Regions from separate parts of the Gracilibacillus sp. Marseille-QA3620 genome, predicted to be linked through region 1. Evidence: predicted binding sites of a transcription regulator. Region 1 holds the regulator's gene; each other region holds the start of a gene.
The links. Region 1 encodes Rex, which represses fermentation and respiration genes when NADH is low (regulators of the CRP and FNR family bind a similar motif). Its sites were predicted from a motif close to TTGTGAAATATTTCACAA; they were not measured.
Positions count from the first base shown of each region.

Region 2: a site for Rex is predicted at 2,299-2,316, ahead of ACY8DX_RS05110 (DUF1858 domain-containing protein). Genes of this name have one in related genera too.
Region 3: a site for Rex is predicted at 4,583-4,600, ahead of qoxA (cytochrome aa3 quinol oxidase subunit II). Genes of this name have one in related genera too.
Region 4: a site for Rex is predicted at 4,107-4,124, ahead of ACY8DX_RS17805 (formate/nitrite transporter family protein). Genes of this name have one in related genera too.

Region 1 is NZ_CM143102.1:252,415-259,829, reverse strand. Features, by position in the region: gene ACY8DX_RS01465 (amidohydrolase family protein) at 1-54, opposite strand, end outside; gene groL (chaperonin GroEL) at 241-1,872, opposite strand; gene groES (co-chaperone GroES) at 1,933-2,217, opposite strand; gene ACY8DX_RS01450 (CPBP family intramembrane glutamic endopeptidase) at 2,543-3,265, shown strand; gene ACY8DX_RS01445 (YdiK family protein) at 3,262-3,480, shown strand; gene ACY8DX_RS01440 (redox-sensing transcriptional repressor Rex) at 3,499-4,188, opposite strand; gene moaC (cyclic pyranopterin monophosphate synthase MoaC) at 4,211-4,723, opposite strand; gene ACY8DX_RS01430 (ABC-F family ATP-binding cassette domain-containing protein) at 4,867-6,786, shown strand; gene tsaD (tRNA (adenosine(37)-N6)-threonylcarbamoyltransferase complex transferase subunit TsaD) at 7,027-7,415, opposite strand, start outside.
Region 2 is NZ_CM143102.1:1,003,516-1,010,930, reverse strand. Features, by position in the region: gene gerPC (spore germination protein GerPC) at 1-28, shown strand, start outside; gene ACY8DX_RS05135 (hypothetical protein) at 25-201, shown strand; gene ACY8DX_RS05130 (spore germination protein GerPE) at 210-602, shown strand; gene ACY8DX_RS05125 (spore germination protein) at 605-823, shown strand; gene ACY8DX_RS05120 (class I SAM-dependent methyltransferase) at 964-1,680, shown strand; gene ACY8DX_RS05115 (Crp/Fnr family transcriptional regulator) at 1,673-2,296, opposite strand; gene ACY8DX_RS05110 (DUF1858 domain-containing protein) at 2,542-2,772, shown strand; gene ACY8DX_RS05105 (DUF438 domain-containing protein) at 2,778-4,013, shown strand; gene ACY8DX_RS05100 (GNAT family N-acetyltransferase) at 4,080-4,631, opposite strand; gene ACY8DX_RS05095 (GNAT family N-acetyltransferase) at 4,851-5,381, shown strand; gene addA (helicase-exonuclease AddAB subunit AddA) at 5,632-7,415, opposite strand, start outside.
Region 3 is NZ_CM143102.1:629,197-636,611, reverse strand. Features, by position in the region: gene ACY8DX_RS03170 (phosphoadenylyl-sulfate reductase) at 1-478, opposite strand, end outside; gene ACY8DX_RS03165 (YezD family protein) at 592-729, opposite strand; gene ACY8DX_RS03160 (cation diffusion facilitator family transporter) at 984-1,865, shown strand; gene ACY8DX_RS03155 (class I SAM-dependent methyltransferase) at 1,940-2,542, opposite strand; partial or broken gene ACY8DX_RS03150 (transposase) at 2,819-3,053, opposite strand; gene ACY8DX_RS03145 (glycerophosphodiester phosphodiesterase) at 3,358-4,224, opposite strand; gene qoxA (cytochrome aa3 quinol oxidase subunit II) at 4,818-5,738, shown strand; gene qoxB (cytochrome aa3 quinol oxidase subunit I) at 5,766-7,415, shown strand, end outside.
Region 4 is NZ_CM143102.1:3,523,387-3,530,801, forward strand. Features, by position in the region: gene ssuD (FMNH2-dependent alkanesulfonate monooxygenase) at 1-1,083, opposite strand, end outside; gene ACY8DX_RS17795 (sulfonate ABC transporter substrate-binding protein) at 1,104-2,054, opposite strand; gene ACY8DX_RS17800 (CBS domain-containing protein) at 2,266-3,051, opposite strand; gene ACY8DX_RS17805 (formate/nitrite transporter family protein) at 3,175-3,993, opposite strand; gene ACY8DX_RS17810 (HD domain-containing protein) at 4,175-4,708, opposite strand; gene ACY8DX_RS17815 (Na+/H+ antiporter NhaC family protein) at 4,923-6,416, shown strand; gene ACY8DX_RS17820 (PadR family transcriptional regulator) at 6,574-6,921, shown strand; gene ACY8DX_RS17825 (HAAS signaling domain-containing protein) at 6,908-7,415, shown strand, end outside.

The sequences.
Region 1 (7,415 bases):
TAGGATGAAATCGGCTTGTTTCCCTGCTTCAATCGAACCAATCTGCTCCCCCATCCCTAACACCTTTTGGCTTGGTGCCTGTCACTCCCCGATATTTGTCGAATACCCCTTCAAACCTAAAGAAGCATCCCGCAAGTTTTTCAACTTGTGAGATGCTTCTTTGAATGAGGTAGACAGAGGAACTTAGGCTTAAACCGCGGCGTCCTGCCGCGAGACTTTAGCCACCACGTCCTGTGGAAGTTACATCATGCCGCCCATTCCGCCCATGCCACCCATGTCAGGCATTCCGCCGCCAGCGTTTTCTTCTGGCTTGTCAGCAACAACTGCTTCAGTTGTTAAGAACATAGCTGCAACAGATGCTGCGTTTTGAAGTGCAGAACGAGTTACTTTCGTTGGGTCAACGATACCAGTTTCAATCATGTTTACCCATTGGCCGTTAGCTGCGTTGAAGCCGATGCCGATTTCTTCGCGTTTTAAACGGTCTACAACAACAGATCCTTCTAGGCCTGCATTGAATGCGATTTGGCGAACTGGTTCTTCTAGTGCACGAAGAACGATGTTTACGCCTGTTTGCGCGTCGCCTTCTAGTTCGATTTCAGCTACTTTGTTGTACACACTTACAAGTGCAGTACCACCACCAGCTACGATACCTTCTTCAACAGCGGCACGAGTGGAGTTAAGTGCGTCTTCGATACGAAGTTTGCGTTCTTTTAGTTCTGTTTCAGTAGCGGCGCCAACTTTGATAACGGCTACACCGCCAGCAAGTTTAGCAAGACGCTCTTGAAGTTTTTCTTTATCGAATTCAGAAGTTGTTTCTTCTAATTGTGAACGGATTTGGTTGATGCGAGCACCGATTTCGCTTGTTTCGCCAGCGCCTTCGACGATTGTTGTTGTTTCTTTCGTTACAACAACTTTTGCAGCGCGTCCAAGAGAATCTAGTGTCGCGGATTTAAGGTCGCGTCCTAGTTCTTCTGTGATTACTTCACCGCCAGTTAATGCAGCGATATCTTCAAGCATTGCTTTACGACGGTCGCCGAATCCTGGAGCTTTAACCGCTACAGCATTGAATGTTCCGCGAAGTTTGTTCACAACAAGTGTTGCTTGCGCTTCACCTTCAACATCTTCTGCGATCAACAATAATGGTTTGCCTTGTTGAACAACTTGCTCAAGGACAGGAAGTACTTCTTGGATGTTGGAAATTTTCTTGTCAGTGATTAAGATGTATGGATTTTCAAGGACTGCTTCCATTTTGTCAGAGTCCGTTACCATGTATGGAGAAGAATATCCGCGGTCGAATTGCATACCTTCAACAACATCTAGCTCAGTTGTGAATCCTTTAGATTCTTCGATTGTGATAACGCCGTCGTTGCCAACGCGTTCCATCGCTTCAGCAATCAATTGACCTACTTCTTCGTCAGCAGAAGAGATTGCCGCAACCTGTGCGATAGAAGCTTTGCCTTCGATTGGTTTAGAGATAGCTTGTAATTCTTCGATTGCAACAGAAACAGCTTTCTCGATTCCTTTACGTACGCCCATTGGGTTAGCGCCAGCAGTTACGTTCTTTAATCCTTCACGAATCATCGCTTGAGCAAGAACAGTCGCAGTTGTCGTACCGTCACCAGCGATTTCGTTTGTTTTGCTTGCTACTTCAGCAACAAGCTTCGCACCCATGTTTTCGAATGCATCTTCAAGCTCAATTTCTTTCGCGATTGTTACACCATCGTTTGTGATAAGCGGAGAACCGAATTTCTTCTCAAGTACAACATTGCGTCCTTTCGGTCCAAGTGTAACTTTTACTGTATCAGCTAATGCGTCAACCCCGCGAAGCATAGCGCGGCGTGCTTCTTCACTAAATTTAATGTCTTTAGCCATTCGTAAATTACCTCCTCAAAATTTTGTAGTATGATATTTTTTAACCGACATTAGCTTTGCTTATCCGATTACAGCTAAAATGTCGCTTTCACGTAAAATTAAGTATTCGTTGCCTTCGTATTTCACTTCAGTACCTGCGTATTTAGAGAAGATAATGTGGTCGCCTTCGGATACTTCCAATCCTACACGCTCCCCATTCTCAAGGACACGGCCTGTGCCTACCGCTACGATTTTGCCTTCAGATGGTTTTTCTTTGGCAGTGTCAGGTAACACGATGCCGCTTGCAGTTTTCTCCTCTTGTGCGACAAGTTCAATCACAACGCGATCTCCTAGTGGCTTTAACAAGTAAAACTACCTCCTTAAAGTTATCTCCATTTTTATTAGCACTCATTAGGTATGAGTGCTAACACAATTTATATATTAAATAAAGACTATCTGATTTGCAAGAGATATGAGCGAAAATTTTAGAAAATTTTATAAGGTCATTTTCTCCGCTTTCACTTGGGCTAGTATACCCCTTTGCAGGGCAGATTATGTTATATATAAAGGGAAAAGTTTTGCAATTGTACCTAAGGGGGAAAAACGGGTAGAATGATGGTGTAGCTTTTTCGTATTGGGCTGACATTAAGCCCGCTTGATTTGGATACTTGTCATTAAAGGAGTTTTGTCTTTGAAGAAAAATTATTGGCTGATTGTCCTTATATACGTTGCCATGCAGCTATCGAGCATTATCGGTCTACCTCTAATGGGATGGATTCTGCCGAACTTCGTGGCCGAGGATCAAGTAGCCATCTATTCAGTCGTCTATTGGATTATTATCAGCTTCTTCATTGCCCTCATCATTACGTTATTCTTCTTGAGGAATGAGCGTAATGAAATGGAACGGTGGGAGCGTATGCCGCTTGGCAGTTCTCTTGCATGGGCTGTCGGAGGAATCTTCCTTGCCTTGATTGCCCAGGCTGTTGCGGGTACGATTGAACAGCAGATTTTCAACATTAAGGGAGAATCTGAGAACACAAAGAATATCCTCGCCTTAATCGAGATGTTTCCAGTTGTAATTCTAATTACTTCTGTCATTGGACCCATTTTGGAGGAAATCGTGTTCCGGAAGATTCTATTCGGGGCACTATTATATAAGCGGTTTGGGTTCTTCCTTAGCGCTTTAATCAGCTCAGTTATCTTTTCACTTGCACACGGCGAGCCTGAGCATACCTTGCTTTATTCAGCGATGGGCTTCACATTCGCCTATCTCTATGTCAAAACAGGCAGAATTATTGTGCCAATCATTGCGCACGTTAGCATGAATACACTTGTTGTCCTCCTTTCCACCTATTCAGGTGATTTAATCAAAGAGATGGAGAAGGCACAAAGTTTTATCGGAGGTTTATTATGAGACGATCACCGTTGTATATGGCAACGATTTATTTCATCCTGGGGGCTGTGTTTATCTTTTTCGCAGTCCAAAATGTAACAAGGAGCGGCTGGGATTTCTTTACTTACTTCCTGGTCATCCTGGCAACGCTTGATATTGGATCCGGTATTCGCTTTATCGGTATCCACCGCAAGATCAAGCAAATGAAAAACGAACAGCAGCCAAAGAGCAAATAAAGCAGAAAATCTCGAAGTTTATTCTTCGAGATTTTCTGCTTTTTCGTCTTCTTTTATTTCTTCGTTTCCACCAGAAGGATAATGCTTTAAGAAATAAACAAGCGATTGAAGCTCTACAGCCAGGTCAATATGATGGACCCGAATGGAATCTGGTACACTTAAACGTGCTGGCGTAAAGTTCAGTATGGCTTTCACATTTGCTGCCACAAGCCTGTCCGTAATAGGTTGAGCCGCTTGGGCTGGTACCGTTAAAATAGCCACCTTGATATTTGAGTTTGCGAGCTTGCTCTCAAGTGCATCCATATCAAAGATTGGCACGTCCCCGATGAAGGTTCCCACCTTCTCAGGCGATACATCAAAGGCAATTTCAATCTTCGTATTATTATTCTTCATGAAATTATAGTTCAAGAAAGCAGTCCCCAGGTTCCCGACACCAATCAGGGCCACTTGAGTGAGCTCATCCTGGTCTAGTGTCTTACGGAAGAAGGACAGCAAGTAATTGACATTATAGCCGTAGCCTTTCTTTCCTAGCGCTCCGAAATAGGAGAAATCTCTCCTGATTGTCGCGGAATCGACTTTGACGGCCTCACTCAGCTCTGCTGAGGACACCCTCAGCTTCCCGGAGGCATGTAAGTTCTGTATAAATCGGTAGTACAGCGGCAGCCGCTTCGCTGTCGCTTGTGGTATTTTTGTATTCTCCTGCAACATTTCTTTCCCTTCTCCCTTACTATTAGAGTCCCCTATGCTTATTCTCGTCCAATTGTTTTTGGAAATCCGGACTGGATACTCCGCCTGTCTTCTTAACTAGATATGTTTCTCCGATAACCATGCCCTTATCAATGGCCTTGCACATGTCATAAACGGTCAGCGCAGTAACCGAGGCCGCTGTTAGGGCTTCCATTTCTACACCTGTGCTTCCCTTCGTCTTCACAGACACCTGGATGCGCAGACGCCTCTGTTCTTGTTCAGCTTCCCAAAAGAAACGGATGTCTATTCCTTTGAGGGAAATCGGATGGCACATAGGAATTATATCAGATGTTTTCTTCGCTGCCATAATGCCAGCCACTTGGGCCACAGCTAAGACGTCACCCTTTTCCATTTCACCGGAACTGATTTTCTCATAAATCTCTTCCTTAACTAAAATGCTTGATTCCGCTATCGCGATGCGGGTTGTCTCAGGCTTATGCGCAATATCAACCATCTTCGCTCTTCCCTGCTCATTGAAATGAGTGAATTCACTCATCGCCATTCCCCCTCTACCTTTATCTTATAATATATTTCAATTTCGTGGTAACGTTTGTGTAAATATTCACATATGTCCTATTCAGTTGCGGTTCCCAGACTCCGTAAGATACACTAAGGCTAGTACTTCTTGAGGTGAGAATCATGATAATTTTACAAGTTAACAATGTATCCAAATATTATGGTGCAGAAGCAATTTTGTCCAGTATTAAGCTTGAAGTGCAATCGAAAGACCGAATTGCTCTCGTTGGCCGCAATGGCGCTGGGAAATCCACCCTCCTGAAGATTATCGCTGGTCAGCTTTCGCATGATGGCGGCAATATCTTCATGCCAAAGGGAACTACAATCGGCTATCTTGCCCAGCATACAGGCTTGAATTCTGACCTATCCATCTGGGATGAGATGTTGACGGTGTTCGCCAATCTGCAAAAGCAGGAGGAAGACTTGCGCGCCTTGGAGAAATCCATGTCTGACCCTGATATCTATCATGACAGCACCCGTTATGAGCGAATATTGAAGGATTATGATCATTTGCAGGAGCAATTCAAGAATGCCGGAGGCTATCAGATGGAAAATGATATCCGCTCCGTCCTGCATGGTCTTAATTTTGCCGATTACGATTATGCTACACCTGTCAGCTCATTGAGCGGCGGACAGAAGACACGGCTTGCCCTTGGGAAACTATTGCTGACGAAGCCTGATTTATTGATTCTCGATGAGCCGACTAACCATCTTGATATCGATACGCTATCCTGGCTTGAGGGATATTTGCAATCCTATCCTGGCGCTATCTTAATTGTCTCCCATGATCGCTACTTCCTCGATAAGGTCGTCAATCAGGTCATGGAGCTTTCACGTACGTCCATCAGTAAATATACAGGCAATTATAGCAAATACCTTGTCCAAAAAGCAGAGGAATATGAGCGCAACCAGAAGCTGTTTGAAAAGCAGCAGGATGAGATTGCCAAGCTAAGGGATTTCGTGCAGCGAAATATCGCACGTGCGTCCACAACCAAGAGGGCACAGAGCCGTCAGAAGCAGCTTGAGCGCATGGAATTGCTTGACCGCCCTCAAGGTGACGAAAAGTCTGCTAACTTCTCCTTCCAAATAGAGAAGCAAAGCGGAAACGAGGTATTACAGGCAAACGATATCGCTATTGGCTATGAAGAGCCTGTAGCTAAATCGATTAATTTCCGCATCACACGCGGTGAAAGCATTGCCCTCATCGGTCCGAATGGAATCGGAAAATCAACCCTTCTTAAGACCATCACGGACAAGCTCCCTGCCATCAGCGGCGAGTTCCAATTCGGCGCTAATGTCACGGTCGGCTACTATGACCAGGAACAGGCGAATCTTTCATCCAATAAGACTGTGCTCAATGAGCTGTGGGATGACTACCCGATGAGCCAGGAAAAGGATATTCGCTCCATCCTCGGCAACTTCCTCTTCAGCGGCGATGATGTAATGAAGACCGTCTCCACCCTGAGCGGCGGTGAGAAGGCAAGGCTTGCCCTCTCAAAACTGATGATGCAAAAGGCCAATCTGCTTATCCTCGATGAGCCGACAAACCATTTGGACCTCGACAGCAAGCTCGTCTTAGAAAATGCTCTTGTCGACTATCCCGGCACCCTTTTATTCGTTTCCCATGACCGCTACTTCATCAACCGAATTGCTGACAAAGTCATTGAGATGGGGCCAGCTGGCACGGTTGAATATCTTGGGGATTACGACTATTACGTCGAGAAAAAGCGGGAGCTTGCTGAACTGGCAGAGCTTGAGAATAAACCTGCGGTGCAAGCCAATCAACAGACTGTGGAAAAGTCCTCCTATCAAGAGGATAAAGAATTAAAAAAGCAAAACCGAAAGCGGCAGCGCCGCATTGAAGAAATTGAAGCAGCAATCGAAACACTCGAGGAAAAAATCGCTGAATATAATGAGCAGCTTTGTGACCCTGAGGTTTATCAGGATCACGAAAAAACATTAGAAATCCAAGGACAGCTCACAACGACGGAAACAACCATGGAAGAATTAATGGAGGAATGGACCATTCTCCAAGACTCCTAAAACGGGCCTGTCCATGGCCCGTTTTTTATCAACATATTTACCCACAGACAGTTCATAACTATATCAGGTATTCAACCTATTTTTCCACATTATCCACAGATATCGAAAGTATTATCCACAGAAAATGTGCATAACTCATAGTTATCCACAATCATTTTAGAACTTTCTGCATTTTTTGACCACTAATACTTAGGGATAAAGAAAGAGCCGCTGATTTAGCAGCGGCTCTTCTTTTGTGTATTATTCTAAATCTAACCCTGGATTTGCATTTAAATCCATACCAGCACGTCTGCCTTGCTCATAGGCAATGCTTCCGGCTGCCCCAATCATGACCGCATTATCTGTACATAAATATAATGGCGGGATGATTAATTCAATCTCCTTCTTGCCTTCAAAGGCTTCTTCGAGTCTTGCTCTCAATCCTTTGTTGGCGGCTACTCCGCCGGCAAGTAAGACTTGCTTCACACCGTATTGCTCTGCTGCCTTCAATGTCTTGGTCACAAGAACATCAATCACACTCTCCTGGAAGCTGCAAGCGAGATCCTCAGGCGCAATGGTTTCTCCCTTTTGGGAGGCATTATGAAGTGTATTGATGACAGCAGACTTCAGGCCGCTGAAGCTGAAATCAT
Region 2 (7,415 bases), 750 kb from region 1:
TGAATCCATGAAGGAGGATTCCAAATGAATTTCCAAGTCATTAATGAACAATTATGCGTAGGAAATATTCACCTCATTTCCATCTCCAGTTCTTCAGCTTTAAAAGTAGGGGATACAGAGGTCATGCAGTTATTCACTGCCTCTGATATTCCTCCACAAGCACTAGAGTTTGGTCCTTTACAGCCAATCGTAACGAGATAAGGCAGATTATGTGGGAGAGAACATCCATCGTTAACAATATCCATGTATCCATTCTTTCACGGGGAGCCATTTTTGAGGTTGGAGAGATTCAATATTTCCGCACCAGCGATAATGTCTTGGCCTATCAAAGAGAGCAGGAACTATTTTTTGGTCAGGAAGGAAACTTTGGGGATTATAAAGTGTTCTATGCTGAACCAGATTTTGAGCCCGTCTATGAACCTATCCAAATGAGCTTTTTGAATCCGAATCCGTACATCTATGTAGGCGGTATCCAATCTCAGGCCGTTTCCAGTTCATCTATTCTTCAGATTGGCAACGGCCGATATATGCGCCATGAAACAAGAGTCATGAATATAAGGCAATTATTGAGTAACAGGCAGACCAAGGAAGGAGGGGATTAATATTGCCGGCTCTAGTTGGTTCGGTACAAATCTTAAATGCGGGCAGCGGTGTCATTCAATTCGGTGATTCCTTGGTTATCTCGCCTAAGTTCGCTAATAAAAGTGTCAATGGATCAGGTTCAGGTATCACGGGAGGTCTCATCTTTGATACGAATGGCTTGAGTGCAAACTCTGTCATTGACATCAACGGAATAGACCAGCCGATTACGGGGAATTACTAAACCTAAGGCAGCCTCCTACAGTGGAGACTGCCTTTTTTTACATTCAATATCAAAAAAAACATGTCTGTCGTCACGGTATTCAACAAAAAAATCCGTTATTGTTATCGTGACAAATAAACTGAAAGAAGTGTGAATAGACTATGTCCTTTTATCTATCACTAACTCCTTATTATGATGCCATCTTTCCAACCAATGAAAAGGCATTATCCTTTATCGCATCCCAATTTAAAAAAGGCGCCTCCTTGCTTGATGCGGGCGCAGGCACTGGAAATATGGCCGTCTCTCTAGCCAAGCAAGGGTTCCAGCTGACCGCTATGGAACCGGAGGGCGTGATGGCGGAACAAATCCGCTCAAAGGCTGAGTCCGGTCATCTTCCAATTGCCGTTACAACGAAAACTATGCAGCAATTGGACGAGCTTGAGGGGTCCTTTGACGGCATTTATTGCATTGGCAATACCCTGGTTCATCTGCATGACGAGCAGGAAATTCGCAGCTTCTTCAAACAAGTGTTTCAAAAGCTCAATAATGGAGGCCGCTTAATTTTCCAAATTGTCAATTATGATAAGGTACTGAAAAGCGGAGACTTTACTTTTCCTGTTATGGAGAAGGATTCATTCACATTCATGCGCGAATATGAGCTTGATGGTGACCATATTCTGTTTACCACATCCATTTCCCAAAACGGCTCTACCATCAAGAACACGATTCCCTTATACCCGGCTACCTCAAAGAGGCTGCTGTCCTTGCTTCAGGACTGCGGGTTTAAGACTGTCAGCATGTACGGAAACTTTAAGAGCAAGGAGTATTCTTCTCCTCAATCTCCTGCTCTCATTGTCTCAGCCGTAAAGCCTAGCTAAAGAGAAGATCCTCCAGGGCGGCAGCATCACAAATGGTGATCTGCCTCCCTGATTGCTTGATGTATCCTTCCCGTTGAAAGAAAGAAAGCTTCCTGCTTAATGTCTCCCTTGTCGTACCGAGCATCGAAGCGGCATCCGTTTTATTGACTGGGAACTCAAAGCTCTCCTTACCACTCTTCTCGGCACATTGCAGAAGAAAAGCAGCCAGCCGTTGTCCTACATCATGATGACTAATCTGGCTCAAGGTTAGCTCGGCACGTTCCAGTCTCTCACTCAGCTGATGGAATAAGTTAAAGACCAAACTTGGGCTTTTCTCTAATATTTGTTTAAACAATCGGCCTTCTAAAATACAAACCTCCGTCATTTCAAGTGCTTCGGCGTTGGATGGAAGCGGACTGTTCCTAAATAAAGAAAGCTCACCGAAAAAGTCACCCTCCTGGATGATTCGGACGATTTGCTCACGCCCCTCACCTGAGATATAGGTGATTTTCACTTTCCCTTTACGCACAATAAACAAATTATCATTCAACTCGCCAGCTATATAAACGGCTTCTCCCTTTTTATACGTTCTATGGGTAATAATCTTTGAGAGCTCCAACAACTCTTCGCTTTTCAAGCTTTTGAAAATAGGCACAAAAGCTAAGCAAGATTTTCTACTGCATTGCAAACAAGTCATTATGTAACTCCCCCCTGCTTAAAACATCTAGTTAGATTGATGGCATTTCGCCATTCCCTATTGTCCTTCATTATGTCTTAACTGACTAGATAAAATACTTTTCCAAGATGTGATGCCGGTCACATTCAATCCATTTAATTCATGCTACTTTTTACATAAAGGTTCAGTATTAAAGAGGTGAAATAATGATGAAAATCATTCAACTGAATAACTCATTGTATGACATTTGTCAAAAACATCCTGAGGTAATCTCGATTATGAGTGAACTGGGATTTACACATATTAATAAACCAGGGTTGCTCCAGACAGCCGGCAAGATTATGACAATTGAGAAAGGCTGCAAAATGAGAGGCATCCCATTCGATATGGTTGCAAAAACATTTGAACAGCATGGATTCACATTAATGGAGGATTGATTGAAATGAGCGAAATAATCAATAATCGTGAACAAACTCAATTAACAAAAACCGAGCGTCAGGAACTTCTAAAAGAAATCATCATCAATCTGCATAACGGACGCAGTGTCGACGAAGTAAAGGAGCTCTTTGAAAAGGCTGCAGGTACTATTTCTGTTGAAGAGATTTCTCAGCTTGAACAAGCACTTATCGAAGAAGAGGGTATCCCCGTCTCAGAAGTCCAGCGTCTTTGCTCCGTACACACCGCTGTATTTAAAGGCGGAATTGAAGAAATCCACCGAAGCAGCAAACCAGAGGAACAGCCAGGCCACCCAGTCCATACATTTAAGCTTGAGAACAGAGAAATCGACATGCTCGTTAATTTCAAGATTCAGCTGCATTATGAGCGCTTCTTAAAAGAGGACAGCCAGGAAAACGCCCTTAAGCTGCTAGAGGACTTAAATCTTCTGCTCGATATCGATAAACATTACAGCCGTAAAGAAAATCTCTTGCTTCCTTATCTCGAGAAATATGGCATATTAGGTCCTACCCAAGTCATGTGGGGTGTCGATGACCGAATCCGAGATGCCATTAAGGCTGCCAAGCAGGCTTTAACAGTCTATGACGGCACTGGTTTGGACTTCCTGATGAATAAAATGGATTTTGTTATTCGAGAAGTATCTGAAATGATTTTCAAAGAGGAAAACATCCTCTTCCCAATGGCTCTTCAGCATCTGACAGAGGATGAATGGATGAAGATTGCCCATGAAAGTGACGTAATCGGATTCTGCCTAATTAACGGTGCAGCAGAATGGAAGCCTGAAAGAAAAGCATTGGCCGGCTCCGCCATGTCAGAGGGATTCATTAAGATGGAAACAGGCGTACTATCCGTTGAGCAGTTAGAATTAATGCTCAACCACTTGCCGGTAGACATCACCTTCATTGACGAAAATGATGTTGTACGCTACTTCTCTCACGGGAAGGAACGGATTTTCACCCGGACAAAGGCCGTCATCGGCAGAACGGTGCAGAACTGCCATCCCCCGAGAAGCGTCCATGTCGTTGAGCAGCTCCTGCACGACTTTAAATCCGGCCTGAAGGATAGTGAGGATTTCTGGATTAAATTTAAGGACAAGTATATCTTTATCCGTTATTTTGCCGTCTGTGATGCAGAAGGCGCATATAAAGGGACGCTTGAATTCACCCAGAATATCACGCCTATCCAAGAAATTGAGGGAGAAAAACGCATTCTATCCTATTAAGATTTCAGGGAACCTTCTAATTTGAAGGTTCCCTGTTTTATATGAACGATATTTTCCCTTAACTACTTATGCATGAAACAATGCATTCAACTCCCATTCCTCTCTTAAAAGGCCCATTCGGATGGAATCATAATACCTTCCATTATAGTAACGACATTTCCGAAGCCTTGCCTCCATCTTCATGCCAAGCTTTTCACCAAGACAAATCATCCGTTCATTCCCCGACCAAGTAGTAAAACCTACTCGGACCAATGGCAGGGTATTAAACAAATGATTGGTCCATAGACGGAGAGCCTTAGTCCCATACCCTCCATTCCAATACCTCGGATTATAAATGACAATCCCCATTTCCAGCCAAAGGGATGGCTGATGCTCCCAATAATAACTGACGGTTCCAATCACCTCGCCTTTTACCTCAATAACCCACTGTTTATCTTGACCGATAATCTGATCTTTTTTAGCTAAATATTCTTCTAACGGCATTTGCTTATGCTCGAAGTATGGAGCATCCCACTTTTTCCATTCCGGAGACTCTTCTTTATAAATTAATGACCATAATATTGGCAGGTCCTGCTCCATAATTGGCCGAATCACCAGTCCATCAACCCCGCAATACATACTAACTCCCCCTAAATTCACTCTTCTAATGTACTTCTAGGTGATGTCGTTTATTTCCTTCAGATAATCTGTCCAACAGCTAAAAAAAGACTTCCATCATTTCTATTTCCAAATGCATTTTTATTGTATATAATAGCGCTATTCCAATGCATGAAGCGACTGACCTATGCACAATGTTAAGCTCCAGATATGGAAATAAGAAAATAGAGGGAAAAAATATTGATTACCGAATTACAAACGAAACGATTAATACTTAGAAAAATAAAAGCTTCAGACTCCACTGCTTTATTTAAAATCTGGTCTGATCGGGAAGTTACCAGGTTCATGAATATCACTCGTTTAACGGAAGAACGTGAGGCACTAGACATCATTGCTATGCTCGACAGCTTATTCCAAGAAGGTAAAGCTATTCGTTATTCGATTATTCATGCAGAGTCAAATCAAATAATAGGCTCCTGCGGCTTCAATTTCTTAGATTTCGAAAACTTAAAAACAGAAATTGGTTATGAGCTTGGGAAGGAATACTGGGGTAAAGGCTATGCCGGGGAGGCCATTAACTGCTTAGTGGATTATGCATTCCATACGCTTCATTTCAATAGAGTCGAAGCAAAAGTCGAGCCTGAAAACAGCAACTCCATAAGACTGTTGGAAAAGCTGCATTTCCAGTTTGAAGGCACCTTACGAAAATCCGAGAAATCAAAAGGCCTATTGATTGATTTAAATATGTATTCGAAGCTAATAACGGATTAACCTACTAGTGAAAAGCCTTATTCAGAGAGAATATAGGCTTTTTTTCTTAGATTCCTGTCCTATCAATCGCCTCTGTTTATTGACAGAGTAAACCGCTATTAATACCCTTTTGCGTATCAGATAAGCCAGAACAAAAAAGATTAGTACCATAATAGCTATTTTACTGAAGGACAGCTGGCTAAAAGATTTGAGTAAAATAAAAAAGCTGCCATGCACAATCATTCATGCATGACAGCCTTTATATAAACGCCTATAGCTTAATGAAATGGGCGCCGTCAAAGAAGAACAAGTACTTCTCCTTAATCTCTCTCTTCAATATTTGCTCCAATGCGCGTGTGTATAGTTCAATCTGCTTCACATAACGCGCCCTCAATACTTCTTCTGCTTCTTCAAATCCGTTCGGGAAGCGGCCGGTAATAGCATCGGTTTTGTAATCGACGAGCACGAGGCCATTTTTATCCTCGAACAGGCAGTCAACAATCCCTTGCACGAGGATATTCTCATCCCCGCCGTCCCAATCATGATAGGCTTCCCTTGCTGGGTAAGCCATCGTGAATGGTACTTCCTTACGGATTTCTTTCGCGTGCTTCATTCGCTGTCCAATTTCACTTTCAAAGAAGCCAAGTAGCTGAGCGGCATCAATTGCCTCTGCCTGCTCCTTCGTAATGAACTCCTTCATAACAAGCCTTTCCACCAAGGTCTGAATAGACTCTTCATTCACCGGCTCGCGTGCATCAATATGCTGCATAACAAGATGGACCAATGTCCCCCGTTCGGCAGGTGTCATCTTCTTCTGCTGTATAAAGGACGGACGCTTTAGGTTCGTTTGCTTGAACCGGGCTTTGACGAGCGTTGCTGCACTGTACGGATCCTCGGGCTCATTCATTCGTTTCAATTCGGATACGGATTGCTTCGACCGTTCTCCAGTCGCACTTGTATATTCGTATTCCCATGCGAGCTGTCGTTTGACATGTTCATGATACTTCGATTCAATCGGGACAGGCTCCATTTGCTGAATGGATTCAAACAATTGCTTTGTCTCCAAGCTTTCCTCTTCCTTGACGGATTGAAGCGAGCTTCCCCCCCGAAGATGAACCTGCCATCTAGAAGGATGCTCGGCAACCTCGCCGCTTGCCCCTTCTGTCACGGATTGATGACGGCAGAGAGCAGGACCAATCCAATCCATATAGGAAACCGCATTGGCACGTACATAATCGGGAAGAAGCCAATCCTCCCTCTTGCTGTAGGCAGACCATTTATCGAGTGCCTTCACGCCATCTGAGACGGTTCCAATCAAGTACAGCTTCTCCTTGGCACGTGTTAAAGCCACATAGAGAACCCGCATTTCCTCTGAAATATTCTCTAGCTGCATTTTTTTCTTAAAGGCAATCTGCGGCAAGGATGGGTATGTGAGACGCAGCTCCGGATTCACGTAACGGAAGGCAAGTCCCAAGTCTTTATCAATCAAATATGATTTCCGGAGGTCCATTTGGTTAAAGTTCCTAGACAGGCCGCCAAGAAGGACAACCGGGAATTCAAGACCCTTACTGCTGTGAATCGTCATCAGGCGGACAACATCCTCCTGTTCACCTAATGCCCTTGCTGCTCCAAGGTCACTTCCCCTCTCCCTCATCCGGTCGATGAAGCGAAGGAAACGGAAGATACCACGGAAGGAGCTTTCCTCATATTGCCGTGCCCTTGTGTAGAGTGCGAGTAAATTGGCCTGCCTTTGCTTTCCTCCGGGCATTCCGCCAACAAAATCATAATAGCCCGTATCACGGTAAAGCTGCCAAATCAAGCTTGATAAAGCCCCTTGGCGAGCTTCTGTCCGCCATATATCAAGCTGCTTAAAGAAGGTCTGCACCCTTGTAAAGGCAGAGCCGTATTTCTCTGCAGAACCCTTACAGCAGTATTCCTTCAGCGCCTCATAAAAGGTTCCTTTTGGCATCGTGATGCGGATATCAGCCAGCTCCTCTTCATTCAGCCCGACCATTGGTGAGCGCAATACAGAGGCAAGCGGGATATCCTGATATG
Region 3 (7,415 bases), 380 kb from region 1:
CATTAAAGAAATCGGTATTCGCCCTAGTTGGAGATTGATCCCTCCTCAATCCAGAAATCCACGCATCCATCGGCGTCAGCGCTTTCCTTAACGGGATAACCTTGCGAATTTCACAGCATTTATTCGGTTCTCTTTTCCAAAGCGCCGACCCGTGCTGCTCCCTCTGCTCATCAAGCGTCAGTTCAGGGAGCTTTCTTTCAATCTTTAAGGCTTTAAATCTCTTTTCAATTTTGTCAATAACCTCATAGGTTTCTGGAAAATGCAGCCCTGTATCTAAAAAGACAATCGATGCATCTGGCTTAACCTGGCTGATTATGTCAATTAAAACAATCGCTTCTGCACCAAAGCTGGAAGCATAAATGATTTTATCCTCATGAAAATGTTGAAAGGACCATTCAAGAACTACCTTGGCTCCTTTTGTTTCATCATGTATATGGAAGGACTCCGAAAACTCGTGCCACTTACTGATTTTGTCCATGAAGCATAAAGCCCCTTTCTGTGCAGCGTTCTTTTCTGACTATGCAAAAAAGACAGTCTTCTCCTGTATAAACAAGAAAAAGACTGCCTCTAGTTTGTCTAGTCAGCAAGCTCTTATTTAGATTTATTGATTGTTGTGGATTGAAGGCGAACCTTCTCATTCTTTTCGATTTGAATAACCTTTCCATCCTGAACCACCAAGGTGATTGATCCAAATTTGATTGTATTCAGCATCTGCTCCAAATGAGCCATGACCTCCTGCAAATCAGACGGTTTCAGACGGTTCGCCTCCCTTTCATGTATTCCCGTTTAATGACAGGTACTTGAATTATATAGAAGTTATTGGAATTAATCCTACCATACACATATGATTTGTCAATATTAAATCCAGATTTTTTCAGAAATAGGCTGTGTAACTATGCTCCGTGAAAAGGAATTTTCATTTCCCTTGAACAGACCTCTATAGTAAAATAGATAAGCATGATTTCAAAAAAAGGGTGACATGAATGGAATCAAAACAATATTCAAATTTAAAAATGGGCGAAAAAGGTGCCATATTAAGCATTGTCACCTATTTGTTCCTTTCTGGGATGAAACTATTAATTGGATATATAACTGGATCTGAGGCTCTTTCGGCTGATGGTCTGAATAATACGACAGATATTATTGCCTCTATCGCTGTTTTAATTGGACTGAGACTATCGCAGCGTCCGCCTGACAGCGACCATGGATATGGGCATTGGAAGAGCGAAACGATTGCTTCACTGATTGCCTCCCTGATCATGATGGTAGTCGGAATCCAGGTACTCTTAAACGGCTTTGGCTCCATCTTTGAAGGAAATAATGAGGCACCTGATATGCTGGCAGGCTATGTGGGTATATTTTCTTTCATCATCATGTATCTCGTTTATCGATACAATAAGCACCTCGCTGAGAAAATCAACAGCCAGTCGGTCATGGCCGCCGCTAAGGATAATCTATCCGATGCCTGGGTCAGTATCGGTACCTCAGCTGGTATTTTCGGCTCCCAACTGGGCATGCCTTGGCTTGATACGGTAACTGCCCTGCTCGTCGGCTTATTAATCTGTAAGACTGCTTGGGATATTTTCCGCGAAGCCTCTCATCACCTATCCGACGGCTTTGATGAAGAAAAGATTGCTCTTTATCAAGAATCTATTATGGGAATAGACGGTGTGAAAGGTGTCAAAAAAATCATGGGCCGCAACTATGGAAACAATGAAGTCATCGATATCGTCATCTTTGTTGACTCATCTCTTAATATACAAGAAGCCCATGATATTGCCACTCTCGTTGAAACGGATCTCACGAAGAAGTATGGTGTTTATGATGTCCATGTACACGTAGAACCAAATACAGATCAAGAATAAATAAAACTAAGCTGGACCTGCCATCATGGAATGAAGTGATGGCAGGTCCAGCTTTTTTACTTCAAACAGGAGAGTTATATCCACTGTTTAACCGGCAATTGATAAATAAGGAATCGGTCGAATGGATCGTGCGGCTTGACGATGACTTCCTGCTTCAATTCAAATGGCGTCTCATGCTCCAAATAAAAAATATAATCCTCCGAGGGATAATACAAAATGATATCAACCGTGCGGCTATATTCCTCCACTGAATCGAGAATTCGATTTACAACCTTCCTGAATATTTGCACATTAAACGGATTAAAGAAGTAGAAGTGATTATGGTCAGGCTGGATGGAGAATTCCTCCGCCAGACAATTATAGAAATGGACTCTTTCATTTCGGTACTTTGCATAATCCGCCAGATTCATCATCGCTTCATTATAAAAAACTTCATTCATCTCCACTCCGGAAACAGAAGCATGATGGTAATAATGAATGTAAAAGTTCAAGCGCCCCTTCCCGCAGCCGAAATCAACGACATGATCTTTGCGGCTTATACTGTACGCTTCAAATAATTTCTCAAGCGCCGCATATGGGGTTGGTTCATACCGATTATAGGCTAGGGAAGCTGGATGACCCTGCTGGTCTCCCCTTGTTTTGATACGAAATAGCTCGTCATAATATTTCTCTTTCATAAAAAACCTCAGTTCACTTACGTTTTTATCCTATCTTAAATGTATTATGGCAGGAAGGAAAGCCGCTTAGACAAAAAAAGAAGAGGGTTATTTCCCTCTTCTCAGACTGTCGACAAAATGGACGGAGAATTCTTTTATTCTCAGTCTATTTTTTGATTTTTTGATATTTCCTCCGTAAGACAGACTTCTCCTGCTCTCTTTATTAGGCCATTTTTGGCGTTTTCCATAGCCAATTGGCCATCTTCTTTAGGTTCATTGCAGCAAAAGTACGCATCGCCTGCATGGACCGGATGCCAAACATGTACTGGATGAAGGTCATTTTGATGAGGACAATAGGATCAATGCTAGGGCGACCTCGCTCAGCCGAATAAGCATCCTCGACCAGTGAGTAAATGAAGGAAAAGTCAATCGCAGCTTCGACTTTCCGCACCAAATGATTCTCGGGTACGAGTTGGTCCAAAGTAATCATTTCTAATTGTTCGCGGTTTTTAGGGGTATGTTTGGTTAACATCTCATCATCACCTTCAGCAAGTATCGCTAACTTTATCATAATTAGGTAAATACTGTTTGTTTCCAAAACGTTTAATCATGAAGGATAGGCTCCTATTTTCGGCAGAATGGACGAGACTCTCGGTACGGAGAAGGAGGCAGGCTGATGACAGCTCTTGCCGAAGGCGAGCTGGCGAAAGCAGCTCCCCCACGGTTCGCTGAGTCCATTCTGCCGAAAATAAATTTCATGTCCATATGGAGTGCGAGGGCACAAAAAACTGTAGACCAAACCCTAAATGGATTTTGTCTACAGTCTGAGAAGAGGGTTATTTCCCTCTTCTTAATTCCTTCTTCAATTGATCCAACACATCTGGGTAATTGGTAAACATCCCTGTCACACCCCAATCAATCAACGTTTTCATTCTTTCCTTTGTATTGACAGTGTATGGGTGAATGTCCAAACCATTTTGCACGACCTTTTGAACATAGGCTTCATTTAAATACGTATGATTAGGCCCAATACCTACTGCATACGTTTTGACGTAATCAATTTCCTCGTCCGTTATCGTGGCCTTGCTTTTATAGGAAATCAATTGAACGAGCTTTAATTTCGGATCCAGCGAGTGGAGTTTCAGGAGGCTGTCTGGACTGAACGATTGAAGCAGCAATGTTTTCTTATTAATCTTGTACTTATTGATTAGGCGTACTAATTCTTCCTCCATACCTGGATAAACATCAGGGGATTTCGTTTCAATATAATACTTTTTATGCTTACCCAGCTTTTTAAAGACTTCTTCTAAAGTAGGGACCTGTAAACCAACATATTCTTCACGCGCATATTCGGGATATTTTTCATTAAACCAGCTGCCAGCATCAAGCTTCTTAATTTCCCTTATCGTATAATCTTTAACAAACCCTGTTCCATTTGTTGTCCTGTCTAAGGTTTCATCATGCATTGCAATTAATTGGCCATCCTTTGTCATTTGGAGATCAATTTCGATATAATCGCCATCCATCTTATCCCCAAGCTTATAAGAAGTAATCGTATGTTCTGGAGCATACCCGGAAGCTCCTCTATGGGCTACATTCGTCACCTTTTGCGGTTTCTGCTTACCCATAGCCGCATTTGCCGATGTAATAGCCCCTAGAGAAAAGAAAACGCTTACAATAAGTAAAACAATAACTTTCTTCATTCCTTCTCATCCCTCCAAACAATCATAAACTTCCACTCTAGTATATAGCAGCTCCCATTCTATCACCTGAGCATTTCCTACATTTTTTTCCAAATATTTTAGCAGCACATTGACCTTTCTTCCTATATATATAGGACTAGCGTTTAATCATTTATTTTATTGATATACTTTTTAAAACCTTTTTCTATGTCCTTTATTAACACTATCTACAACAGAATAACTCTAGCAGAAGGACTCTTGTCAGAATGAAAAACAATAATTGAACAACTCCGTCCTCACTTGATAAATAACTGATAACCACGCGTTTTATTCACTAATTAGCCACATATTTTACATAAAAATCCATTATTATAAGTTCCTGTTAATGAGTTCACAACTTTGTCAAATATGATAAAAACATTTGCCTCTTTCAGATACATATATTTGTAATTTGGAAATACAGTTATTATATTGAAAATTGGGGTATGGTAAAAGAATGTAATTCACCTAAATAGCTACATATATGGTTGGTTTTTTAAAATCTACTTGTCTATTCTTTTTCTATTCCCAGCTTATATTTAGCTAACTTACACTACTTACGGAAGGGGAACATTATGAAAAAAAAGTTAGGACTTTTAGGGTCCATGCTGGCATCGATTCTTCTGTTAGCCGGATGTGACTGGGTTGTGTTCGACACTAACGGACCAGTAGCCAAAACTCAGTCAGATACGATTATCTTTTCCATCCTGATGCTGGCTGGCGTTATGATTGTCGTTTATGTGCTGTATATCTTCATGCTAGTGAAATATAGAGCTTCCAAAGCTCCTAAAGATTATGTGCCTCCGCATATGGAAGGCAGCAAAACACTTGAAATCATATGGACAGCTATTCCAATTATCATTGTCTCTATTCTTGGTTACGTGACAATCGTATCCACTTTCGAGGTTGAGAGCACGCCGAAGGGCTATGAGGATCAAGAACCTCTCGTTATTTATGCTTCCTCCTCCAACTGGAAATGGCATTTCAGTTATCCTGAACAGGATATCGAAACCGTTAACTACGTCAATATCCCAACTGATAGAGTCGTAGAATTCCGTCTGTATTCCTACGGACCGATTACCAGCTTCTGGATTCCGCAATTAGGCGGACAAAAATATGCGATGTCTGACATGGTCACGAAGCTTAATTTCGTAGCCGATAACGAAATGTCCATGATGGGACGTAATGCAAACTTCAGCGGACAAGGAACTGCCCATATGGAATTTGAAGCACTCTCAATGTCTAATGAAGAGTTTGAAGAATGGGTAGAGCAAGTTCAAGCAAATGAGCCTGAACTGACAGAAGAGAAGTTCGACGAGCTTTTAGACACAGCTTATGTCGGCCGCCAAAGCTATTCTTCCACTCACTTGGAGTTCAGCCCGCCGCCTGAGGGACATAACCACGGCGCTGAAAAGGCTCCATCAAACGAGGACCCTGATCAGGAAAATCAATTCGATAAGGATTCTGAGCAATCAGAGCATCATGAAAACCACTAATACCTATACGAAAGGAGCTAAACAAACGTGAAATGGGATGAATTTTTTGTTCTTGGGGACCCGTTAATTTATGGAGCCATGGTCAGTATTGTCGCTGTATCGATGGCCATTGTTGTGGGTCTGACCTATTTTAAGAAATGGCGTTGGCTAAGAGATGAATGGCTGACAACCGTTGACCATAAACGAATTGGGATTATGTATATCATATGTGCCCTCTTAATGTTATTCCGCGGAGGGATTGACGGATTAATGATGCGCGGGCAGCTCGCTATGCCTGAGAACGGCTTCTTAGATGCCCAGCATTACAACGAGGTCTTTACAACTCACGGCGTTATCATGATTTTGTTCATGGCGATGCCTTTTATCATCGGTTTAATGAATATTGTCATACCGCTTCAAATCGGTGCCCGTGATGTAGCGTTCCCGTATTTGAATGCTGTAAGCTTCTGGTTATTCTTTGCCGGAGCCATGCTTTTCAATATTTCATTCGTTATCGGAGGTTCTCCGGATGCTGGATGGTCAGCGTACTTCCCGCTGGCAAGTACGGAATTCAGTGAATCCGTCGGTAACAACTATTACGCAATCGCGATTCAGATTGCCGGGATTGGTACATTGATGACAGGGATTAACTTCATCGTCACCATCCTAAAAATGCGTGCACCTGGCATGACACTTTGGAAAATGCCAATGTTCACTTGGTCTATCTTAATTACCAACATCATCATCGTTTTCGCATTCCCTGTATTAACAGTCGCGCTTGCGTTAATGACATTAGACCGCTTGTTCGGCACACATTTCTTCTCTATGACTGACGGCGGTATGGATATGCTCTGGGCCAACCTGTTCTGGGTTTGGGGACATCCAGAAGTATATATCGTTATCCTGCCTGCATTCGGTATATTCAGTGAAGTTATTTCAACCTTCTCTAAGAAGAATTTGTTTGGCTATAAATCAATGGTTGCAAGTATGCTTGCCATCTCAGCTCTATCATTCCTTGTCTGGGTCCATCACTTCTATACAATGGGTCAAGGAGCTCTCTCTAACAGCTTCTTCTCCATTACAACGATGCTGATTGCTGTACCGACAGGGGTTAAGATCTTTAACTGGCTCTTAACGATGTACAAAGGGAAAATCCAATTTACAACACCAATGATGTATGCACTAGGATTCATTCCAATCTTTACATTCGGCGGTATTACAGGGGTCATGCTTGCAATGGCAAGTGCGGATTACCAATACCATAACACGATGTTCCTAGTTGCCCACTTCCACTATGTATTGATTCCTGGTACCGTCTTCGGTGTTCTAGCTGGTTTCTATTACTGGTGGCCAAAGATTTTCGGCTTCATGCTTAATGAAAAACAAGGAAAACGCGCATTCTGGTGGATTGCCATCTCCTTTAACGTGACCTTCCTGCCTTTATTTGCACTCGGTCTTAAAGGGATGAACCGTCGTATGTATACGTATTCTGAGGAAAGCGGCTTTGGACCGTTAAATCTGCTTGCGTCAATTGGGTCTGTCGGTTTAGCGATTGGGTTCATTCTCTTGGTTTACAATATTTACTGGAGCTTCCGCTATGCACCGCGCTTGAATGGCAATAATGATCCATGGGATGCACGTACATTGGAATGGGCTACACATACACCTGTCCCATCCTACAATTTCGCGATCACACCT
Region 4 (7,415 bases), 990 kb from region 1:
GACCATGGCCGGATTATTTCGGGTGCTCTTTTGCTCTAAATCAAGATGAGGGAACACAAGCTCTGCTACTCGGTAGCATTCCTCTAAATGAGGATATCCAGAGAGGATGAATGTTTCTATTCCTATTTCCTCGTATTCCTTCATTCTTGCAGCAACTGTCTTAGGATCACCGACCAAGGCGGTTCCAGCTCCCCCTCTCACCAATCCAACCCCTGCCCAAAGATTCGGGCTAATCTCAAGATTATCCCGCTTGCCATTATGCAATTCTGCCATCCGACTTTGCCCGACTGAATCGAATCGTGAGAAGACCTTTTGCGAAGCGGTAATTAAATCATCATCTACATATTTGATTAAATCCTCTGCTGCCTTCCATGCCTCTTCTTCTGTTTCGCGGACAATAGCATGGAGGCGGATGCCGAATTTAACGGTTCTTCCTTCCCGTTCTGCAAGTGAGCGTACCTCCTTGACCTTTTCTGCCACTTTCTCAGGCGGCTCCCCCCATGTCAAATACACATCAATATGCTTGGCGGCAACCTCCTTTCCAATTTGAGATGAGCCTCCAAAGAAAAGAGGAGGATATGGCGTCTGCACGGAAGGGTATAATAATTTCCCTCCATTGATATGGATGAATTCACCATCAAAGTCGGCGCTGCCATGCGCGAGCAGGTCTCTCCATACAGTCAAGAATTCATCTGTCAGACGATATCTGTCCGGATGCGATAGATGTAAGCCATCCCCAGCGAGCTCCACGGGATCTCCCCCTGTTACGACATTGATTAATAGACGCCCATCTGAAAGCCGATCAAAGGTCGAAGTCATCCTAGCCGCAACTGACGGTGAGGTTAGGCCGGGCCGTACGGCTACAAGAAATTTCAATTGGTTTGTAACGGGGATAAGTGCGGAGGCAGCGACCCAGGCGTCCTCACATGATGTCCCTGTCGGCAATAAGGCTCCTTCATATCCTAAAGTATCCGCCGCTTGGGCTATTTGCTTCAAATAGGCAAAGTTGACCTCTCTGCCGCCTGCCGTTACACCTAAATACCTTGAATCGCCATGTGTCGGAATAAACCAAAATACGTTCATTTCAAGCTCCCCTTTACGATTTATTGCGCAGCATCCTTCACATTAATTACTTTTGGAACCAGCTTCAGATTATAGAATTGGTCAGCGATTTTCTGCTGGTCATGGATTACCTCATCCGATACCTTCTGAATGCCAAATGGCCGCCTTTCTAACGTTCTGTTCAAAACCGCTAAATTCATCCCAATCTCGGGAGCCAAAAACTCAGCTGCTTCTTCTTTATTCTCCTGCACCCATTCCTCAGTCTCTTTAATCTCCTCATAAATAATGTCTAATACCTCCGGATGCTCATCAGCCAATTGCTTGGAAGAAAGGAAAAACTCCCTATTGGCGGCAAGGTCGGCCGCATCAGCAATGATACGAGCTTTTGCCGAGATTTCAGCATCCGCTAAGAATGGATCCCAAATGACCCAAGCGTCAATATCCCCTCTCTCAAACGCGGCGCGTGCATCAGCAGGAGGCAGGAAAGCCGTCTCGACATCGCTGTATTCCAGTCCGGCATCCTCCAATGCTTTTACAAGTAGATAGTGAACATTCGAGCCTTTATTCAACCCAATCTTCTTCCCTTTTAAATCTTGAGTACTCTTAATGGTTGAACCCTCCGGCACAATAATGGCCTCACCCTTGGCATTTGGCGGCTCATGGGCAAAGTAAATAAGCGGTGCTCCTGCAGCCTGGGCAAAAATCGGCGGTGCCTCTCCCGTATGACCAAAATCCACACTCCCGACATTTAACGACTCCAATAATTGGGGTCCTGCAGGAAATTCTGTCCACTTAACGGTGTACCCCTTCTCCAGAAGCGCCACATCCAAGCTTTCGTTCGCCTTCAAAATGTTTAAGGTGCCGAACTTCTGATATCCGATATGAATCACTTCCTCGGAATCCGCTTCCTCTCTATCAGTGTCAGTGCTACAGCCGGCCAGCAAAAGGATCAAGCTGATGCCAGCTAATGCTTGCGCAAATCCCCTCTTCATAACTCACCCCCTCCCCTATCATGGACATGGCCGCTCTCTCCAATAAAAATAAAAAGGCATAACCCTCTACAAATAAAGGATTATGCCTTCGGTGGTCCGATCGGCCAGTCATTCAATTTTCTGATTAATCAGAGTATAAAATATATTATTCCTATCTGTCAACTACAATTTAAATTTTCCCGTCGATCATAAAAAAGCATCCAGATGATTCTCATTCTGAATGCATTTGCTCACATGCCGCTAGAACCCTTTCACATTCCTTTACGGTCTGAATGATTTCTCTGAAGGAACTCCCGCCTGTCAGCTCCTGTGAATGGGCAAGATTATTTCGAAGCAGCTCAAGCTTATTGAAAAACCGCTCTGCAGCTGCCCGTGATGTAAAACCGAGATTTAAAAGCAGCTCCTTTTTCTTCACAATTAATGTTTTCTTGTCACTGAGCTGCAGACAGTCAAGAAGCGTTATCTCTTCATTTCGTTCCTTTCTCATTTCATATAAATGCTCAGCGCTTCTCAGCCGCTCCGTACTCACTTTCTCCTTCCAGGACAGATCCCGATAAACTTGTTTGACAACATAGAGAAGATGCATCTCCATTAAAGAAATGATTCCAAATAAAAGCATCCGAACCGGCGGCTTTTGCAGGTCTGCCAACGTAACAAGCCTAGTAACCTCATTTCTCTCAAGAATAAAGATTCGGTCAATATGCTCAAATAAATAGAGCAGATGAATTAATGGTGTAGATTCCGAAACAAGATCAGAGGGCTGAAAACGAATCATCGCGCTGCTCCCTCTCTCTAAATAGCCAATTACCCTGCCATTATCCTTTATACCAACGACATCAAAGCCGGTCTGCTCCATATAATTCAGAATATCATCCATCTTGCTGCCTGCTTCAAAGCTGACCAATTCCTCAGAAATATGGTTGACATGAATATTCTCTTCAAATAACTTCCGCAAGCTCTTATACGGGCTTGGAATAGAGGATTGTTTCTGATTCATCCCTCAATGCTCCTTTTATGTATGATTTTTCCTTATTCCCCTATCGTACTCCTTGGCCTGAATATTCGTAAACCTATATGCTGGATATTAAAAGGGAGATGCATGAAAGGCATCCCCCATCATTTACCCTTCTATCCCCTTCGACTCCTCTTTTCTGAGTTCTGTACCGGATGGCAAATGCTCTTCGTAGGATTGCCAGTAAACAGCCGCTACTAGGACTGCTCCCCCTATGGCATTGCCAAGGAATACTGGGATAAAGTTGCCGAAATACTCGCCCCAAGAAAAATATCCTTCAAAGATTGCAGCTGGTATGATGAACATATTTGCGACAACGTGCTGAAAACCGATAGCGACAAAAGCCATGATAGGGAACCAAATAGCAGCAATCTTCCCTCCAATATCTTCAGCCCCATAGGATAGCCAGACAGCAAGCCCGACAAGCCAGTTACATCCAACAGCCGAGATTAATGCCGGCCAGAAATCGGCCTCAAGCTTATGGCCAGCCGTATCAACAACCTTTTCAAGGAATGCTCCGCTTGATGTTAATTCCGCCAAATGCCCGAAGAAATAAGCAACGAAAAGGGCTCCGGCAAAGTTACTGAGAGTTATCCAAAACCAGTTATGAACAAGCCTTGACCAGCGTACCCTTCCTGTGAGGCAGGCCATTGGCACCGCCATCATATTGCCGGTCAATAGCTCACCGCCAGCAATCAAGATTAAGATAAGCCCCAAAGGGAAAACAGCCGCTCCTAAAAACGAACCAAAGGTCCCCCAATCCGACGGTAAACTTGCCGTCACACGGACAGATAATAAATACCCCGCTGATATGTATGCTCCGCCTAAAAATCCTAATAGCAGCATGCTTTTTAAATTCAAGCTCGTTTTCTTTACACCGGCTTCAACCGCATATGCAGCAATATCCTGCGGACTCTTATATGCCATGCTTCTTCCTCCCAAATCTAGTATCGTTCCTCTTTACCACTATTTGGTTAACCTTATCCCTCTAACCCCCATTTAATTATAACTATATTCCAATACAGTAAAAAAGGACTATTTTGTGAAATATTATCCTATTAAACACAAAAAAAGAGAGAACCCCATGACACGGTTCTCTCCTCATTCATTATACCGATTTCTTATTCTCAAATCCTTGAGCTGCATCAATAATCTTATCAAGCTTAATGATGCTTTTTCTTGCCTTTTCATGGTCAACTTTGCGGTAGTGGTGCAATCCGCCTTCTTCCTCATCCATCTCATCAGCCCATTTAACAATTTGCTGAAGGGGGGTGCGTACGATATCATTTGTGGGAAGAAAAGAGTCCGTATGGAATAGGATCGCTAGCGATACAGTCTTCGCCTTCACTGGATTCTCTCCAAGTCTGATTAATAATTTATGCGCCCTCTCAGCCCCTTTTATCGCATGAATATCGTTTTTGCGATAGAGATCATAATCCCACTTCCCGTTCCGGTACCAGGTGAAATGCCCCATATCGTGAAGTAAGCCCGCCTTAGCGGCCGCATCAACATCCTCCCCCTGCTCCTTCGCCAGGTTAAAAGCATGATAAGCTACCGCGATCGCATGAGCTAATCCAGAACGATTCAAGTACTTTTGTGCAATTCGATGTTCAAAAATATCTAGTAAAGTGACATCCCTCATTTCTCTCTCCTCCTTCAAAAAACCGAATATTTATGTGCGCTCATTTATATTAATGTGCATTATAGCACGCATGAGGTGTAAATTTAAAATAAAAACGTCGAAATGTGAATAATTCCCTGTATATAAATAAATTTAATATTTTATTAATATGAAACTCTCTTTATTTCCGTTAAATTATGTTGATATAATATTAATTTTGTAAGGAGGTATACATATGACTGGAACAGCTATAGTACTAATACCACCTCTTGTCATCATTATGCTTGTCCTTTTGACAAGGAGGGTCATTCCATCACTCGGCGTTGGAATTATTCTTTCATCCCTTATCTTCGAAAACTTTCACTTCGGCGATACAATCAAGCGGATTGGAAAAACGATTCTCCATCTTTTCTACGAGGATGGCGAAGTCGCAACCGGAAATCTAAATGTTCTTGGATTCCTTCTTTTGCTCGGAGTCATGACCGGCATGATTCATCTATTAGGCGGAGGAAGGGCATTCGGGGAGTTCGCTTCCAAAAAGCTTCATTCCAAAAGACAGGTAACAATGGGAACGGCTCTTTTCGGAATGACCATGTTTCCGGATGACGTATTCAATATGTTTACGAATGGACAAGTCTCTCGGCCATTATTTGACCGTTTCGGCATATCGCGCGAAAAACTGGCCTATATGATTCATTCCACCTCAGATCCCCTCTGTGTTCTGACACCCATCTCAAGCTGGGGAGCTTATATTACATCGATTTTCGCAGCCATCTTTGTGATGCATGATATGGATGCAAATCCGATTGTGACATTTGTTGAGGTAGGATTCCTGAATTTCTATGCATTAACCACTATTGCCCTTGTCTTCCTTGTTGCCTATTTTGATCTCCGTTTCTGGAAAATGCGAAAGGCTGAATCACATGTAAAGCCATACGATTCAAATGATTCACATCGTAAAGGCTCTATTTGGTCATTGTTCATCCCAATCATCGTATTAATGATCAGCTCTATTGGTTTATTAATATGGACTAGCTATCGAAATAGTGACACGAAAAGCATCGTTGATTGGTTCGCGAATGGCGAGGTCAGCTATTCCTTGCTTATGGGCGCTCTGGCGGCCTGCCTTGTAACATTCGTTTTCACAATCCGTACAAAACAGGTGAAATTGGTGCCACAGGCTCTCATCAATGGGATGAAGACAACCTTGCCTGCAGTCTGGATTCTCTTATTTGCCTGGATGCAGTCCGAATTAACCGGGTTATTGAAGACCGGGGAATACTTAGGCGGTATTATTGAGCAAACTAGCCTTTCCAGCTCATGGCTGCCGTTTCTCTTATTTATCCTGACGGGAATCATGGCATTCTCCACTGGAACAAGCTGGGGAACATTCGCAATCATGCTTCCAATTTCCGCTCAGATCGGTCTTGTCACAGGAGTAGATATCACCCCATTATTTGCTGCCGTACTCTCCGGGTCACTCTTTGGAGATCATTGCTCGCCTATTTCTGATACGACGACTGTTGCCGCATCAGCAGCCGGGTGCAATCATATGAACCATGTACTGACGCAAATTCCTTATGCGCTCACAGCTGCTTCGATTACGGCTGGAGCTTTCCTCTTCTATGGCCTGACAGGAATTTCATGGATTTCCTATTTATTCATCCTTCTTATGCTGACTGGCATTACCGTTATCTATCGAAGAAAAGAAGCAAAACAAACCGTTTAAGATACCTTCGCAAAGGTTCATCGAATGAGCTTTTTGCGAAGGTATTTTTTATATCATTATTTATCTGAAAATTGTACACAAATCACTATCACAACAGTTATACTTTAAGAAACATAATACTGTATCATGCATAGTATGTATCATAGGGGGTGCACAGATGAATACGTTGTTGAACTCATTAATGACAGAATTAAGGAGAGGGACATTAACATTGGCTGTTCTCAATCAGCTTCAAGAACCTCAATACGGCTATTCCCTTGTCCGTTCATTGGAACTAGCCGGAATCACGATTGAACAGAGCACCTTATATCCTTTACTAAGGAGACTCGAAAAGCAGAAGCTGGTAACAAGCTATTGGGACACATCGGAAAGCAGGCCGCGCAAGTATTATGCACTCAGCAAAGAAGGCAGTGAGTTGTATGAGCAATTGAAAGAGGAATGGCTTATCCATTCTAAACGATTGTATGACATGTTAAATGGAGGGGGAAAAAATGAATCTGATTGAGACGTATATACAAGAAGTCATTCGCCGGCTGCCTGAGAGAAATCGGGAGGATATTGCACTGGAACTCCGTTCAACCATTGAGGATATGCTGCCTGAGGATTATACGGAACCAGATGTAAAGGACGTGCTCACACAGATGGGAGACCCGGCCAAATTAGCAAGAGAATATCGTGATTGGCCGCAGTATTTAATCGGCCCTCGTTATTTTGAAAGCTATATGGCCCTTTTAAAAATCGGTTTGTCCATCGGGTCAGCCATAGCGCTGATTGCTTACCTTGCTCAGCTAGTTAACGGTTTTACAGGCGAGGAGTCTTTCTTAAGTCTCTTGTCAGCTATAATCATAGGTGCAGCAGGCTCAGTGATTGAGACGGCCATGCATGTGTTCTTCTGGACAACAGTAAGCTTTGCTGTTGTCGAAAGAATAGATTCTTCAAAAGGCGGACAGCCATTTATATATAAGAAATGGACTCCTGATGATTTAAAGGAAGTATTGG